2 regions of the Dorea longicatena genome follow, and region 2 is predicted to be linked to the other one. Evidence: predicted binding sites of a transcription regulator. Region 2 holds the regulator's gene; the other holds the start of a gene.
What was found. Region 2 encodes HrcA, which represses chaperone genes, less so after heat shock. Its sites were predicted from a motif close to TGTTAGCACTCNNNNNNNNNGAGTGCTAACA; they were not measured.
Positions count from the first base shown of each region.

Region 1 (7,753 bases), 1.0 Mb from region 2:
CCCCATACTACATTTCACTGAGCCGAGGAAGCACAACCATTGGAACCGGTACGATAAGCGGATTCGTAGTGGTTCCGGAGAAAACCTTTGATCTGGATGTGTATACGGAAATGTACGTACAGGTGGCAGGTGCAAAAGATCTGACTGCTTATACGAAGGCATATAAAGAGAAAGTAAAGACCGTCCAAAAGAGAATCGAAGCAATCACAGAAGAAAGAGGAAAGATCCGGAAGTCGGAACTTGAAGATAAGGCAAATGAAAAACTTGCGAAAGCGCAGAAAAAGCTGGATGATGGCAAAGCGGAATCGAAGCAGAAGCTTGAGGATGCCAAAAAGCAGATTACGGATGGAGAGACGCAGGTTTCGCAGGCAAAAGAAAAGATTGCGAGTGGAAAGTCGCAGATTGCAGCAGCAAAGCAGACGATAGATACAAAACAAAAAGAATTGGATCAGGCGAAAAAGACGTATCAAAATGGACTGAAAGAGCTTTCCCAGGGAAAGAAACAGTACGAACAAGGAAAAGCTGCGTATGATTCCCAGTATGCAGAAGCGCAGGCAAAGATTCAGGCAGGAGAGGAAGGCCTGGTTACATACAGAGCCGAACTGGATAAAGGCTGGGCGGGATATCAGACTCTTCTGAATACGATTGAGGCACTAAAAGCACAGGCAGCAGGCGGTTCGGGACAGGATCCGGATCAGGAGAATCCCAACCAGAATCAGGAATTATTACAGAAGATCCAGGTAATGGAGCAGCAGGCGCAGGAGACCAAGAAGACACTGGATGCAAAAGAACAGGATTATCAGACCCAGAAGGCCGGACTTGATGCAGCAAAGCAAAAGCTCGCAAATGGGAAAGCCGAGCTTGACCAGGCAAAAGCGAAGCTGGACGCCTGTGAGGCAAAGCTTACCAGTGCAGCCGCAAGTATAGAATCCGGACAGAAACAATTAGATGCCGGTAAAGCAGAGTTGAAAGCACAGGAACAGACATTGCAAAATGGCGAGACAGAAATTGCTCAAAATGAAGCCAAACTTGCCGATTCGAGAAAAGAATATGAGGACGGAAAAGAGACGTCTGAGGAAGAAATCGCAAAAGGTGAGAAAAAGCTTGCTGATGCAAAAGAACAGATTAAGAAGATAAAAAATCCAAAATGGTATGTATACAATAGAAGTACACTGGTAGAATATGATGGATTTGGGGAAAATGCAAACCGTATGCGTGCAATCGGAAAAGTATTTCCTGTGATGTTCTTCTTAGTTGCTGCTCTGATCAGTCTGACCGGTATGACCCGTATGGTGGAAGAGCAGAGAATTGAGATCGGTACAATGAAAGCACTGGGATACAGTAATTTTTCTATTGCTTCCAAGTATCTGGGATACGCGTTTCTTGCAACAGCGGGAGGAAGTATTCTGGGAGTGCTGACAGGAGAAAAGATCTTGCCGTATATTATCATTTATGCATATGAGATTATGTATCCGCATATTCCGAAGATTTATGTACCATATCATATGAGTTATGCGGTGATGGCATCGGTCGCTTCGATCGTGTGTACCATGGGAGCGACACTTGCATCCTGCTATAAAGAACTGGCTGCAGAACCGGCTGTGCTGATGCGTCCGCCGGCACCAAAAAAGGGAAGAAGAGTGTTCTTGGAAAGAATTGGATTTATTTGGAAACGAATGAATTTCACATGGAAATCAACAATCCGAAACTTGATGCGTTATAAAAAACGTTTCTTTATGACGATATTTGGAATTGGCGGCTGTATGGCACTGATGCTGGTTGGATATGGGGTAAAGGATTCGGTATATGAGATCGCAGATATTCAGTACGATGAGATCCAACTGTATGACGGGCATATTTTCTACAAGGATGATGTAACAAAGACAGAGAAAGAAGAGTTGAAGGAATATCTGAAAGAAGATACGGATATTCAGACTTATATGGATGCGAGGATGCAGAGCGTGACGGCATCAAAGGGAAATAAAAAACGCAGCGTTTATCAGTGCGTACTTGGCAATCCGGATATTGTCGGAAAATATGAAGATTTCCATGACAGGAAGACGAAAGAATCATACAAACTTACAGACAATGGTGCAATTGTCAGTGAGAAGACGGCAAAACTTCTGAATGTAAAAGAAGGTGATACGATAAATCTTAAGGACGGTATGGCAAAAGGTGTCACAGTAAAAATTGCGTATATCTGTGAGAACTATATGGGACATTACATGTATTTTACGCCGCAGTATTATAAGAAAGTATATGGAAAGACAGCAGAATATAACTGTATCATGTTCCGGGCAAAGGATGGATATTCAGAAGAGCAGGTGAAAAAAGCCGGAGAAAAAATCCTTGCGAAAGATCAGGTACTGACAATCTCTTATCTGCATGATATTAAGGATCAGCTGGATGATATGCTTGCCAGCCTGAATCTGGTGATCATAGTCCTGATCGTTTCGGCGGGAATGCTTGCATTCGTAGTACTTTATAATCTGAACAGTATTAACATTACAGAGCGTCAGAGAGAGCTTGCAACTTTGAAAGTGCTTGGCTTCTATGATGTGGAAGTAGCGGAATATGTATTCCGGGAAAATATCCTGCTGACGCTAATTGGAGCTTTCGTAGGTGTGATATTCGGTAAAGTCCTGCACCTGTTCGTAATTCAGACGGTGGAAGTGGATGCGGCGATGTTTGGACGAAGCATTTATCTTCCGAGTTATATCTACAGCTTTTTATTTACGATAGGATTTTCATTATTCGTAAACTGGGTAATGTATTTCAAGTTAAAGAAAATTGACATGGTAGAATCATTGAAAAGCATAGAGTAGCCGGAAAAATGGTACGGCACATATAATATTAATATAAGGATATTCGGCGAAAATATCATAAAAATATCAAAGTTTATAAATGGTTTATAAATTTCATAGAATTGTTAGCACTCTTTTTAAAAGAGTGCTAATTTTCTATTGACTTTTAAAATATGCAGTATTATCATATCTGTTAGATGAAAAATGTAACAAAAAGATGTGGGCCAGTCGGCAATACGGCATCTTTTGTCACTAATATGATAGAAATATAAAAGTAGAAATAGGAGTGATTTACAATGGCAGCAAAGAAAGGTAGTTTGTCAATCAGCAGTGAAAACATTTTCCCGATCATTAAAAAATGGGTATATTCCGATCACGATATTTTCGCACGTGAGTTGGTTTCCAATGGATGTGATGCGATCACAAAACTGAAGAAGCTGGATATGATGGGTGAATACCAGTTACCGGATGATTACAAACCGGCGATCAAAGTTGAGGTTAATCCAGAAGAAAAAACTCTGAAATTTACAGATAACGGTCTTGGAATGACAGCCGATGAGGTAGAAGAATATATTACACAGATTGCATTTTCAGGAGCTACACAGTTCCTTGAAAAATATAAAGATAAGACAACAGAAGATGATATGATCGGACATTTCGGTCTTGGATTCTATTCTGCATTTATGGTAGCAGATGAGGTGCATATCGATACACTCTCTTACAAAGAAGGCGCAAAACCGGTACACTGGGTAAGCAACGGCGGAACTGAGTATGAGATGGAAGAAGGCGACAAACAGGAAGTCGGATCTACAATGACCCTGTATCTGAATGAGGACAGCCTGGAGTTCGCTAATGAATATAGAATGAGAGAAGTTCTGGAGAAATATTGTTCATTTATGCCGGTAGAAATCTTCCTTTCCAAGGCAAATGCAGAGCCTGAATATGAGACGATCGACGAAGCAGATCTGAAAGATGATGATGAAGTAATCGAGCATATTCACGAAGATGCCAAGATGGAAGAAAAAGAGAATGAAAACGGCGAGAAAGAAATGGTAGAGACAGAACCTGCCAAAGAAAAAGTAAAGATCAAAAAACGTCCAGTTTCATTAAGTGATATCCACCCACTGTGGACAAAGCATCCGAATGAATGCAGTGATGAAGATTATCTGAACTTCTACCGCAAAGTATTCATGGATTACAAAGAGCCACTGTTCTGGATCCACCTGAATATGGATTATCCATTTAATTTAAAAGGAATTTTGTACTTCCCAAGAATCAACACAGAGTATGATTCTATTGAAGGAACAATTAAGTTATACAACAACCAGGTATTTATCGCGGACAATATTAAAGAAGTCATTCCGGAATATCTGATGGTATTAAAGGGAGTCATCGATTGTCCGGATCTGCCGCTTAACGTATCACGTAGCGCATTACAGAATGACGGATTTGTGAATAAGATCTCTGAATACATTTCCAAGAAGGTTGCAGACAAGCTTTCCGGAATGTGCAAGACAAAGAGAGAAGACTATGAGAAATACTGGGATAACATCAGTCCGTTCATCAAGTTCGGATGCCTGAAAGATGAAAAGTTCTGTGACAAGATGAAAGACGCGGTTCTGTTCAAGAATCTGGATCACAAGTATCTGACACTGAAAGACTGTATCGAGGCAAATGGTGGAACCGTAGAAGATCCGAATGCCAAGACAGAGGACAACAAAGCAGATGATCAGAACACAGAGAAGAAAGAAGAAGACAAGACGATCATCTACTATGTAACCGATGAGATCCAGCAGAGCCAGTACATCAATATGTTTAAGAAACAGGGCATGGATGCAGTAATCCTCGGCCACAATATTGATTCACCGTTTATTACACAGTTAGAGCAGCGCAATCAGAACATCAAGTTCCAGAGAATTGATGCAGATGTAACAGCAGGAGCAAAAGAAGAAGTTGCCGAAGAGGAAAAAGAAGCATTCCAGAAGACATCTGACAGCCTGGTAGAAATCTTCCGTAAAGAGCTTGGTGACGAGAAACTGGATGTTAAGATCGAAAAATTAAAAGATGAAAATATAGCTTCTATGATGACATTATCTGAAGAGAACCGCCGTATGCAGGAAATGATGAAGATGTACGGCATGAGCGGAATGGATATGGGTACAATAAGTACACTGATCCTGAATGCAAATCATCCGCTGGTTCAGTATGTAGTTGATCATAAGGGCAGCGAGAATACAAGTATTATCTGCAAACAGTTGTATGATCTGGCAATGCTGGCACATAAGCCATTGAATCCTGAAGAGATGACAGCGTTTGTAAAGAGAAGTAATGAGATTATGATGCTGCTTACGAAGTAAGTCTGGCAGAGAGTTGAAGTAAAGAAGACCATGCAGCTGTGGAAAGAGAAATCCATAGTTGCATGGTTTTTGTTTGTATTCTAGTATTCGCCTTCGATATTTTTGGATTTTAAGATGGATTTTACTTCGGTATCCCATTCTCTTTCGATGGACTTATCCATAGAAAAGGTTTTGAGGGAAGTGCCGGTGATGCATTGGAGGGTGCTTCCATCGTAGTGGAAATTGAGGTAGAGTCCCTGAATATCTTCCGGGCGGTAAGCGGTCAGGCCGTGGGCTGTCAGGAAGGCAGGAATCTGATCGTCCGGGAGAGCAAGGACAATCTTGAAGTTCAGAGGAGTGCGTTTGCCACGGATGATCTGGAAGCAGAAGTCACGGATCTTTTCCCAGCGGGAGTAAGTCTCTTCCAGTTTTTCGTCGAAGAAGTCTTCCTGGAGATAACCGCTTATGGTGAATTTGTTAAATGTAGTGAATTCTCCTTCGATAAAGAGAAATGTATCAAAAGTATCCTTTAAAAGAAGATGGGACATACAATTTTTGGCTGATAACTGGTATACGTTCATAAGGAATAACCTCCGGATAAAAATAAATGTAATCTGTATTATAGCACAAAAATTGATATAAATTGACATGGGAATGAAAAAACAGTAAAATAAGTTGAATATATATTTATCAACAAAAAGAAATGTAGAAGAGAGGAATTTTTTTGGAAATAGATAATAAAAATTCTGAGGAGAAGGAAGCTAAACAGCCGGCAGAGATTCCGGAAAAAGAAAAGGATCATGTGCTTAGGACTGCAGTAATTCTGGCAACAGTGATCATTGTGCTTGGAGGAATCGTTGTAGCAGTAAGGCTTAATAATCCAAAGCAGGACACAACGAAAGGCAGGAAGATCCTGAGTGAGATGGATCGTACGGATGTCGGAAAAGTAAATAAAAAAATCCAGAAACTTGAAGAGGAAGAACGTGTGAAGGAAGAAGCAGCAGATAACAGATCCGTAAGCGAAAAGTTTGCGGATTGTCTGATCCTTGGAGATTCGATCACACAGGGCTTATATGAGTACGGAGTGCTGGATGAGGCGAATGTACAGGCAGACCGCGGAACGGAAGTTTCGGAAGTCAGCAGTAAAAAGATTGTGGAACATATAAAAAAAGCCAAAGAGATGAAGCCGGAAGTGCTGTTTCTTGCCTATGGAATGAATGATATCGAAGCACAGAATGGAAATGCGTCCGGATTTGTGAAAGCATATAAAAATGTTATAGAGGATCTGAAAGAGTCCCTGCCGGATACGAAGATTTATGTCAATTGTATTCTTCCGGCGGCGCAGTCGGCGATTGAAACAAGACCTTTATTTGCCAATGTTCCAAAGTTCAATCAAAAACTGAAAAAATTATGTAAAAAAGAAAAAGTGACATTCATCGATAATACAGATCTGGTAAAACAGGAGTATTATGCCGATGATGGGATCCATATGTCACCATCTTATTATACGAAATGGGTAGATCATATGGCGGAGGCAGCAGGATTATAATGAGAAAAGGAAGACTGGATATTATTAATACATGTAAGTATCTGATGGTGATCGCACTGATTGCCTATGTGGTATTGCTGGTTTCCGGAGAGGGAGATAATACCGTATCCGTAGATACGATACAAAAGAATATTGAAAAATCTGTTTCTCTGAAAGGCATGAAAAAGGGAAGTTCTCAGGACCTTAAGAAGTATTATGGTCTGAATGCCAACGATTATGCCGGAACAATGTTGTATATACCGGATGATGTCATGAGTGTAAATGAGATACTGGTAGTAAAAGTAAAAGATAAGAGCCAGGTAGAAGATGTGGAGAAGGCTGTAGAGGAGCGTTTGTCTACACAGAAGAAGAGTTTTGAGGGCTATGGTGTAAAACAGACCAGGCTTCTTCATTCTGCAATCGATGAAACCAGGGGGTATTACATATTATTAGCTGTTTCAAAAGATGCGGACCGCATAGAAGCCGCATTTAAGAATAGTATTTATTAGAAGGCAGAGGAATTAGAAAGATGTTATTTAGCAGTATTGTTTTTTTATTTACATTTTTACCGGCTGTGTTGGTGTTGTATTACCTGCTGCCGGAGAGATTCCACAATCCGGTTTTGCTGCTTGCAAGTCTGATTTTTTATGCATGGGGTGAACCGGTCTATATTTTCCTGATGCTGTTATCCATTTTGTTCAATTATTTCAGTGGACTTGATATAGCAAGAAATCTGACGGACAGAAGGCTGGCAAAAAGAAGCCTTATATTCAATATTGTGGTGAACATTGCAATCCTGGGATTTTTCAAATATGAAGGCTTTGTGCTGGATTCACTGAATGCGGTGCTGCCGGTGCATATTACATATCATCCGCTGGCACTGCCGATCGGTATCTCATTTTATACATTCCAGATATTGTCTTATATTATAGATGTTTATCGGGGAAATGTTAAAGTTCAGAAGAATATCCTGAACTTTGCATTATATGTAACAATGTTTCCGCAGCTTATCGCAGGACCGATCGTACAGTATGCAGATGTTGAAGAGCAGCTTGTAAACCGCGAATCATCATGGGACAAGTTCG
Region 1 covers NZ_CP102280.1:2,170,253-2,178,005, reverse strand. Annotated here, with positions in the region: gene NQ508_RS10380 (ABC transporter permease) at 1-2,825, shown strand, start outside; gene htpG (molecular chaperone HtpG) at 3,101-5,161, shown strand; gene NQ508_RS10370 (DUF5721 family protein) at 5,242-5,721, opposite strand; gene NQ508_RS10365 (GDSL-type esterase/lipase family protein) at 5,865-6,689, shown strand; gene NQ508_RS10360 (DUF4358 domain-containing protein) at 6,689-7,177, shown strand; gene NQ508_RS10355 (MBOAT family O-acyltransferase) at 7,198-7,753, shown strand, end outside.
Region 1: htpG (molecular chaperone HtpG) is a predicted target of HrcA. The motif match lies at 2,928-2,958, and genes of this name have one in related genera.

Region 2 (7,753 bases):
AATGTAAGAAAAACAGTTTCAATCGCACGGGGATTAGAAGAAGCCGGATTTGAGATCGTGACAGAAGACTGGCTTGACAGATACGACCGGGATCTGGAAGAGGCGCAGAAAACATATTTGAAAAAGTTAAAAGATATGTCAGATGAGACGGGAGAGCCATCGGTAATCCTTGGGTTCAAACATCCGTTTCAGGAACCGGAGCAGCCAATTGTCGAAGAGACAGATATCAAAGAGGCAGATGCGGCCATTTATGTGCTTGCAAGAAATTCCGGAGAGGGAAAAGACCGGCGGGCAGAAAAAGGAGATTATTATCTGAGTGACAGAGAATTGCAGAACATCCGGTTTATGACGGAAAATTATTCGAATTGTGTTGTATTATTGAATACAGGAGGCGTGATAGATCTGACAGAATTGCGGAAGATTTCCGGAGTGCAGGCAATCCTTCTGACCGGACAGACTGGAAATATGGGTGGCCATGCAGTGGCGGATGTCTTGATGGCTAAAACAGTTCCGTCAGGAAAATTAACAGATACATGGGCAAGATCTTATGATGACTATCCGTCATCGAGAACTTTCAGTTACCGCGATGACAATCTGGATGATGAATACTATAGTGACGGGATTTATGTCGGATATCGTTATTTTGATACATTTGGAATCATGCCGTTGTATTGCTTTGGGTATGGAAAAGGATACACGGATTTCTCATTGGTGACCAAAGAAGTGACCGCAGATGAAAAGCTGGTAAAGGTAGAAGTGGAAGTGACGAATATCGGTAAGGTATATCCGGGAAGAGAAGTCGTACAAGTTTATTATTCGGCACCGGATGGAGTTATGGAAAAACCAACACAGGAGCTTGCAGGATTTGCCAAGACAAAGCTTCTCATGCCGGGAGAAAAAGAAGTGGTAACAGTTACATTTGCGACAGAAGATATGGCATCTTATGACAGTTATGATGCAGCATGGGTTATGGAGGAAGGCGAGTATACGATTCGTGTGGGGAACAGTTCACGTACAACGGAAGTAGCCGCGATCATAGATCTGGATGAAACAGTTCAGACGGTTCTTTTAAAGAATGTGATGAAGGATAAGGAATTTGTAAAAGAGATTCACCATATGGTCCCAATCTTTGACCTGGAACTGGATGACACACCATTTATGCGCCCGATATTGATCTATGCGGAAAACTTTAAGAAAAAGATCATGGAATATGAAGTGATACGTACTACGCTGGAAGATAAAAGACCAGACGAGATATTAACACTGGAGGATGTGAAGAAGGGGGCAGCATCACTCGAAGAATTGGTTGCACAGCTTACGGTAGAAGAGATGGCTGATCTTTGTGTCGGAACCGAACGACTGGAAGAAGGCGGCAATGTAATCGGGTCATCTTCTGCATGTGTGCCGGGAGCAGCAGGGGATACGACGTCGGCACTGATCGAGAAGCGGAAAATCCCGAATCTGATCCTTGCAGATGGACCGGCAGGATTACGGTTACAGACACATTTTAAAACGGATAAAGAAGGCAATAAATTACCGGGTGGGGAACAGTTCGGAATGGAAATTGCACCGTTTGCGAAAGAGCAGCCGGAAGGAGCGCAGGATTATTACCAGTACTGTACGGCAATCCCGATTGCGACGACACTTGCGCAGTCATGGGATGTGGATCTTATCAAGAGAATGGGTGAGATTGTCGGAGAAGAGATGGAACAGTTTCATATTCACCTGTGGCTGGCACCGGGCATGAATATTCACAGAAATCCATTGTGTGGAAGAAACTTTGAATATTATTCGGAAGATCCACTGCTTACCGGACTGTGTGCGGCAGCCGATACAAAGGGTGTACAGTCTTACAAAGGACATGGAACGACGATCAAGCATTTTGCGGCAAATAATCAGGAAGACAACCGTATGTTCACGAACGCACATATCAGCGAACGTGCATTAAGAGAAATCTATCTGAAAGGATTCGAAATTGTGGTGAAGACAGCACAGCCATATGCGATCATGACATCGTATAATCTGATCAATGGAACGCATGCCGCCAATCATTATGACATGCTTCAGAATGTAGCGCGTGATGAATGGGGATTTGAAGGCTTTATTATGACAGACTGGTATACGTCTCAGGATACGACGGCACTTGGAATGGTATCAGAAAGCGGGAAATACAGCTATTCCGATGGTGTACAGTGCATTAAGGCAGGAAATGATCTTCAGATGCCAGGGTGCAGGAAAAATGTAGAGGATATTGTAGACGGCGTAAAAAATGGAAGGATTACCAAAGCGGATCTTCAGAGATGTGCAAAACATATCCTTGGAATTGCGTTAAAAACAATATAAACGAAAAAGAATAAAGTGATTAACAGGCAGACAATATATTATAAGTAGTCTGCCTGTTTGCGTTGATGTGCATTCGAAAGAAGTGGTAATCAGAAGGTTTTTTACATTTTCTAAAAAATATCTAAACAGTGTTGACAAAAATATGTGAGAGTGCTATCTTAATAGTCGAAAGGTGTTAGCACTCAGATAAAAAGAGTGCTAATAACCAGAAACCGAAAGGAGGAGGTACCGGTGATAAATCATGAAGAGATGAGTGAAAGAAAACTGAAAATACTTCATGCAATCATCCAGAATTATCTGGAGACAGGTGAACCGGTTGGTTCCAGAACGATTTCCAAGTACACGGATCTGAATCTTAGTTCAGCAACGATCCGTAATGAGATGGCAGATCTGGAAGAGATGGGATATATCATCCAGCCTCATACGTCGGCAGGACGTATTCCTTCGGATAAAGGATACAGGCTCTATGTAGATATGCTGATGGAGGAGAAAGAGCAGGAGCTGAATGAGATGCAGGATCAGATGCTTGACAAAGCAGATAAGATGGATCAGCTTTTGAAACAGGCAGCAAAGGTTCTTGCAACGAATACCAACTATGCAACGATGGTTTCGACTCCGATGAACAATTCAAACAAGATTAAGTTCATCCAGTTATCTATGGTAGATGAGGAACAGGTGATCGCAGTCATCGTACTGGGAGGCAATGTGATCAAGAATAAGATCATTAACATTGATGAGCCGATCAGCAATGAGAATCTGTTAAAGCTGAATATGCTGCTGAATACAACACTCAACGGCATGTCGATTGAAGAAATCAACCTGGGATTGATCGCCAGATTAAAGGAGCAGGCAGGAATCCACAGTCAGGTAGTCGGATATGTACTGGATGCAGTTGCAGATGCGATTCATGTAGATGATGATATGCAGATCTACACAAGCGGTGCGACGAACATTTTTAAATATCCGGAGCTGAGTGATAACCAGAGCGCACAGGAAATCATCAGTGCATTTGAAGAAAAACAGCAGTTATCCGAACTGGTTACACAGACCCTGGCACAGGATGAGAATACCGGCATTCAGGTATATATCGGAGATGAGACTCCGGTACAGACTATGAGAGACTGCAGTGTCGTAACTGCAACCTACGAACTGGGTGATGGTATGAAGGGAACGATAGGAATTATCGGACCGAAACGTATGGATTATGAACATGTTTTAAAATCTATGAAACGTCTCCAGACAGAACTGGATCAGATGTTCCATAAGAATGATAGAAAGGTGGAATAACCCTTGGAAAATAAGCAGGAAAAAAGCCAGGAAGATATGGTAAAAGAAGCTGTAGAAGAGGCAAAAAAATCCGCTGCTGAAGCAAAAGAAGCAGAGACAGATACAGACGAGACAACAGAAACTTCTGAAAAAGTGGAAAACGAAGAAGCCGAAGAGACAGCGAAAGATACAGAAAAGAAATCTGGCAAAAAATTATTTGGCAAGAAAAAAGATAAAAAAGACGAGAAGATCGAAGAGCTTACAGATAAGCTTACCCGTCAGATGGCAGAGTTTGATAACTTCCGCAAACGTACAGAAAAGGAAAAATCCCAGATGTACGAAGTTGGAGCGAAAGATATCATAGAGAAGATTCTTCCAGTTGTAGACAACTTTGAAAGAGGTCTGGATGCAGTGAAGGAAGAAGACAAAGAAGATCCGTTCGTTCAGGGAATGGAGAAGGTGTATAAACATCTGCTTACCACTCTGGAAGGAATCGAGGTTAAGCCTATTGAAGCAGTAGGCCAGCCGTTTGATCCGAATTTCCACAACGCAGTGATGCATGTGGAAGATGAAAACTTCGGTGAGAATATTGTTGCCGAGGAATTTCAGAAGGGCTACACATACCGTGATTCAGTTGTAAGACACAGCATGGTAAAAGTAGCAAATTAGAAACAAGAACATTCACAATTATCAGAATAAAAAATCATACAGGAGGAAATTTATCATGGGTAAAATTATAGGTATTGATTTAGGAACAACAAACAGCTGTGTAGCCGTAATGGAAGGTGGACAGCCAACAGTTATCGCCAACACAGAAGGCGCAAGAACAACACCATCTGTAGTAGCATTTACAAAGACAGGTGAGCGTCTTGTCGGAGAACCTGCAAAACGTCAGGCAGTAACAAACGCAGAGAGAACAATCTCTTCTATCAAGAGAGAGATGGGAACCGACTACAAGGTAACAATTGAAGATAAGAAATATTCTCCACAGGAGATCTCAGCAATGATCCTTCAGAAACTGAAAGCAGATGCAGAAGGATATCTTGGAGAAAAAGTAACAGAGGCTGTTATCACAGTACCTGCTTACTTCAACGATGCTCAGCGTCAGGCAACAAAAGATGCAGGTAAGATTGCAGGACTTGATGTAAAACGTATCATCAACGAGCCAACAGCAGCAGCTCTTGCATATGGTCTTGACAATGAAAAAGAACAGAAGATCATGGTATATGACCTTGGTGGTGGTACATTCGACGTATCTGTTATCGAGATCGGTGACGGAGTTATCGAAGTATTATCTACAGCCGGTAACAACAGACTTGGTGGAGATGACTTCGACCAGAAGATTACAGACTACATGATCGCTGAATTTAAGAAACAGGAAGGTGTTGACTTATCTGCAGATAAGATGGCACTTCAGAGATTAAAAGAAGCAGCTGAGAAAGCTAAAAAAGAACTTTCTTCAGCAACAACAACAAACATCAACCTTCCATTCATCACAGCTACAGCAGAAGGTCCAAAACATTTCGATATGAACCTTACAAGAGCTAAATTTGATGAACTGACACATGATCTTGTACTGAAGACATCTGAGCCGGTACAGAGAGCATTATCAGATGCTGGTATCACAGCTTCTGAACTTGGTCAGGTACTGTTAGTTGGTGGATCTACACGTATCCCTGCAGTACAGGAAGAAGTAAAACGTCTGACAGGTAAAGAGCCAAGCAAATCTCTGAACCCGGATGAGTGTGTAGCACTTGGAGCATCTGTTCAGGGTGGTAAACTTGCAGGAGATACAGGCGCCGGCGACATCCTTCTTCTGGATGTAACTCCGCTGTCACTGTCTATCGAGACAATGGGTGGTGTAGCTACTCGTCTGATCGAGAGAAATACAACAATTCCTACAAAGAAGAGCCAGATCTTCTCTACAGCTGCTGATAACCAGACAGCCGTTGATATCAACGTAGTACAGGGAGAAAGACAGTTCGCAAGAGATAACAAATCCCTCGGACAGTTCAGACTGGACGGAATCGCACCAGCTCCACGTGGAATCCCACAGATCGAAGTTACATTCGATATCGATGCAAATGGTATCGTAAATGTATCTGCAAAAGACCTTGGAACTGGAAAAGAACAGCACATCACAATTACAGCAGGATCTAACATGTCTGATGAAGATATCGACAAAGCTGTAAAAGAAGCTGCTGAATTCGAAGCTCAGGACAAGAAACGTAAAGAAGGAATCGATGCTAAGAACGAAGCTGACGCTATGGTATTCCAGACAGAGAAAGCTCTGCAGGAAGTTGGCGACAAGCTTGACGGTGCAGACAAAGCAGCAGTAGAAGCTGACTGCAAAGCTCTGAAAGAATTACTTGAAAAAGCAAATACAGATACTCTTACAGATGAGCAGGTTGCAGAGATCAAAGCAGGTAAAGAAAAACTGACAGAGAGTGCTCAGAAGCTCTTCACAAAGATGTATGAGCAGGCTGGCGCAGCAGCAGGAGCTCAGGGAGCTGGTCCTCAGCCAGGAGCTAATGCAGGAGCAGGCCCGGCACCAGAAGGATTCCAGGGCGACGATGTCGTAGACGGAGATTACAAAGAAGTCTAAGAACATTAAGTGAGGAATAGGAAATGGCAGAGTCAAAAAGAGATTACTATGAGGTGCTTGGGGTCAGTAAAGATGCTGACGAAGCAACTTTGAAAAAAGCATACAGACAGGTTGCCAAGAAGTATCACCCGGATATGAATCCGGGTGATGCTGAAGCTGAAAAGAAGTTCAAAGAAGCTTCTGAGGCGTATGCAGTCTTGAGTGATCCGGAAAAACGCCGTCAGTATGATCAGTTTGGTCATGCTGCTTTTGACGGAAGTGCGGGAGCAGGCGGCGGATATGGCGGATTCGACTTTAACGGTGCTGATTTTGGCGACATTTTCGGAGATATCTTCGGAGATCTGTTCGGCGGCGGGCGCAGAGGCGGTCGTGCGAACCAGGGACCGATGAAAGGTATGAATATCCGTAAGAGTGTCAGAATCACATTCGAAGAGGCTGTATTCGGATGCGAGAAAGAATTGGACGTTGTATTAAAAGACCCATGTCCGAAATGTAACGGAACAGGTGCCAAACCGGGAACATCTCCGGAGACTTGTCCGAAATGTGGCGGTAAAGGTCAGGTAGTATATACACAGCAGTCATTCTTTGGAACGGTACAGAATGTACAGACCTGTCCGGATTGCCAGGGAACTGGTAAGATTATTAAGGAAAAATGTCCGGATTGCGGCGGAACAGGCTATGTAGCCAGCAAGAAGAAGATATCCGTATCGATTCCTGCAGGTATTGATAATGGCCAGAGTGTCAGAATCCGTGAAAAAGGTGAGCCGGGTGTAAACGGCGGACCAAGAGGAGATCTTCTGGTGGAGGTTGTGGTATCAAGACATCCAATCTTCCAGCGTCAGGATATGCACATCTTCTCAACGGTACCGATTACATTTGCACAGGCAGCACTTGGTGCGGATATCCGTATCAAGACGGTAGATGGAGAAGTGATCTACACGGTAAAACCGGGAACCAAGACAGATACAAAAGTACGTCTGAAAGGTAAAGGAGTTCCATCTCTTCGAAATGCACAGGTTCGCGGCGATCATTATGTAACACTTGTGGTCCAGACACCGGAACACTTAAGTGCCGAAGCAAAAGAAGCACTGCGTAAATTCGATGAGCTGACCGGCAATTCCCTCGGAGCAGAGAAATCTGAAAAAGCGGAAGAGCACGAACATAAAGGCAAAAAGAAAAAAGGATTTATGGATAAATTAAAGGAGACCTTTGATGATTAATTTCATCAGAGGTTTCCTCTTTTTTACAAAAAACACTGGCATTCACCGTGGTAAAGTGATATCATATTAAATAAATTAAATTTTTAACAAACCAGGAGGACTCAAATATGTATGCATTTGATGAAATTAAAAAAGCAGACAGTGAAATTGCAGACGCCATTCAGGCCGAGATGGAGAGACAGAATTCGCATCTGGAGCTGATCGCATCGGAGAACTGGGTAAGCAAAGCAGTCATGGCAGCAATGGGAAGTCCGCTTACAAATAAATACGCAGAAGGCTATCCGGGCAAACGTTACTATGGTGGATGTCAGTGTGTGGA
Region 2 covers NZ_CP102280.1:1,148,178-1,155,930, forward strand. Annotated here, with positions in the region: gene NQ508_RS05395 (glycoside hydrolase family 3 protein) at 1-2,343, shown strand, start outside; gene hrcA (heat-inducible transcriptional repressor HrcA) at 2,593-3,630, shown strand; gene grpE (nucleotide exchange factor GrpE) at 3,667-4,278, shown strand; gene dnaK (molecular chaperone DnaK) at 4,334-6,214, shown strand; gene dnaJ (molecular chaperone DnaJ) at 6,238-7,434, shown strand; gene glyA (serine hydroxymethyltransferase) at 7,542-7,753, shown strand, end outside.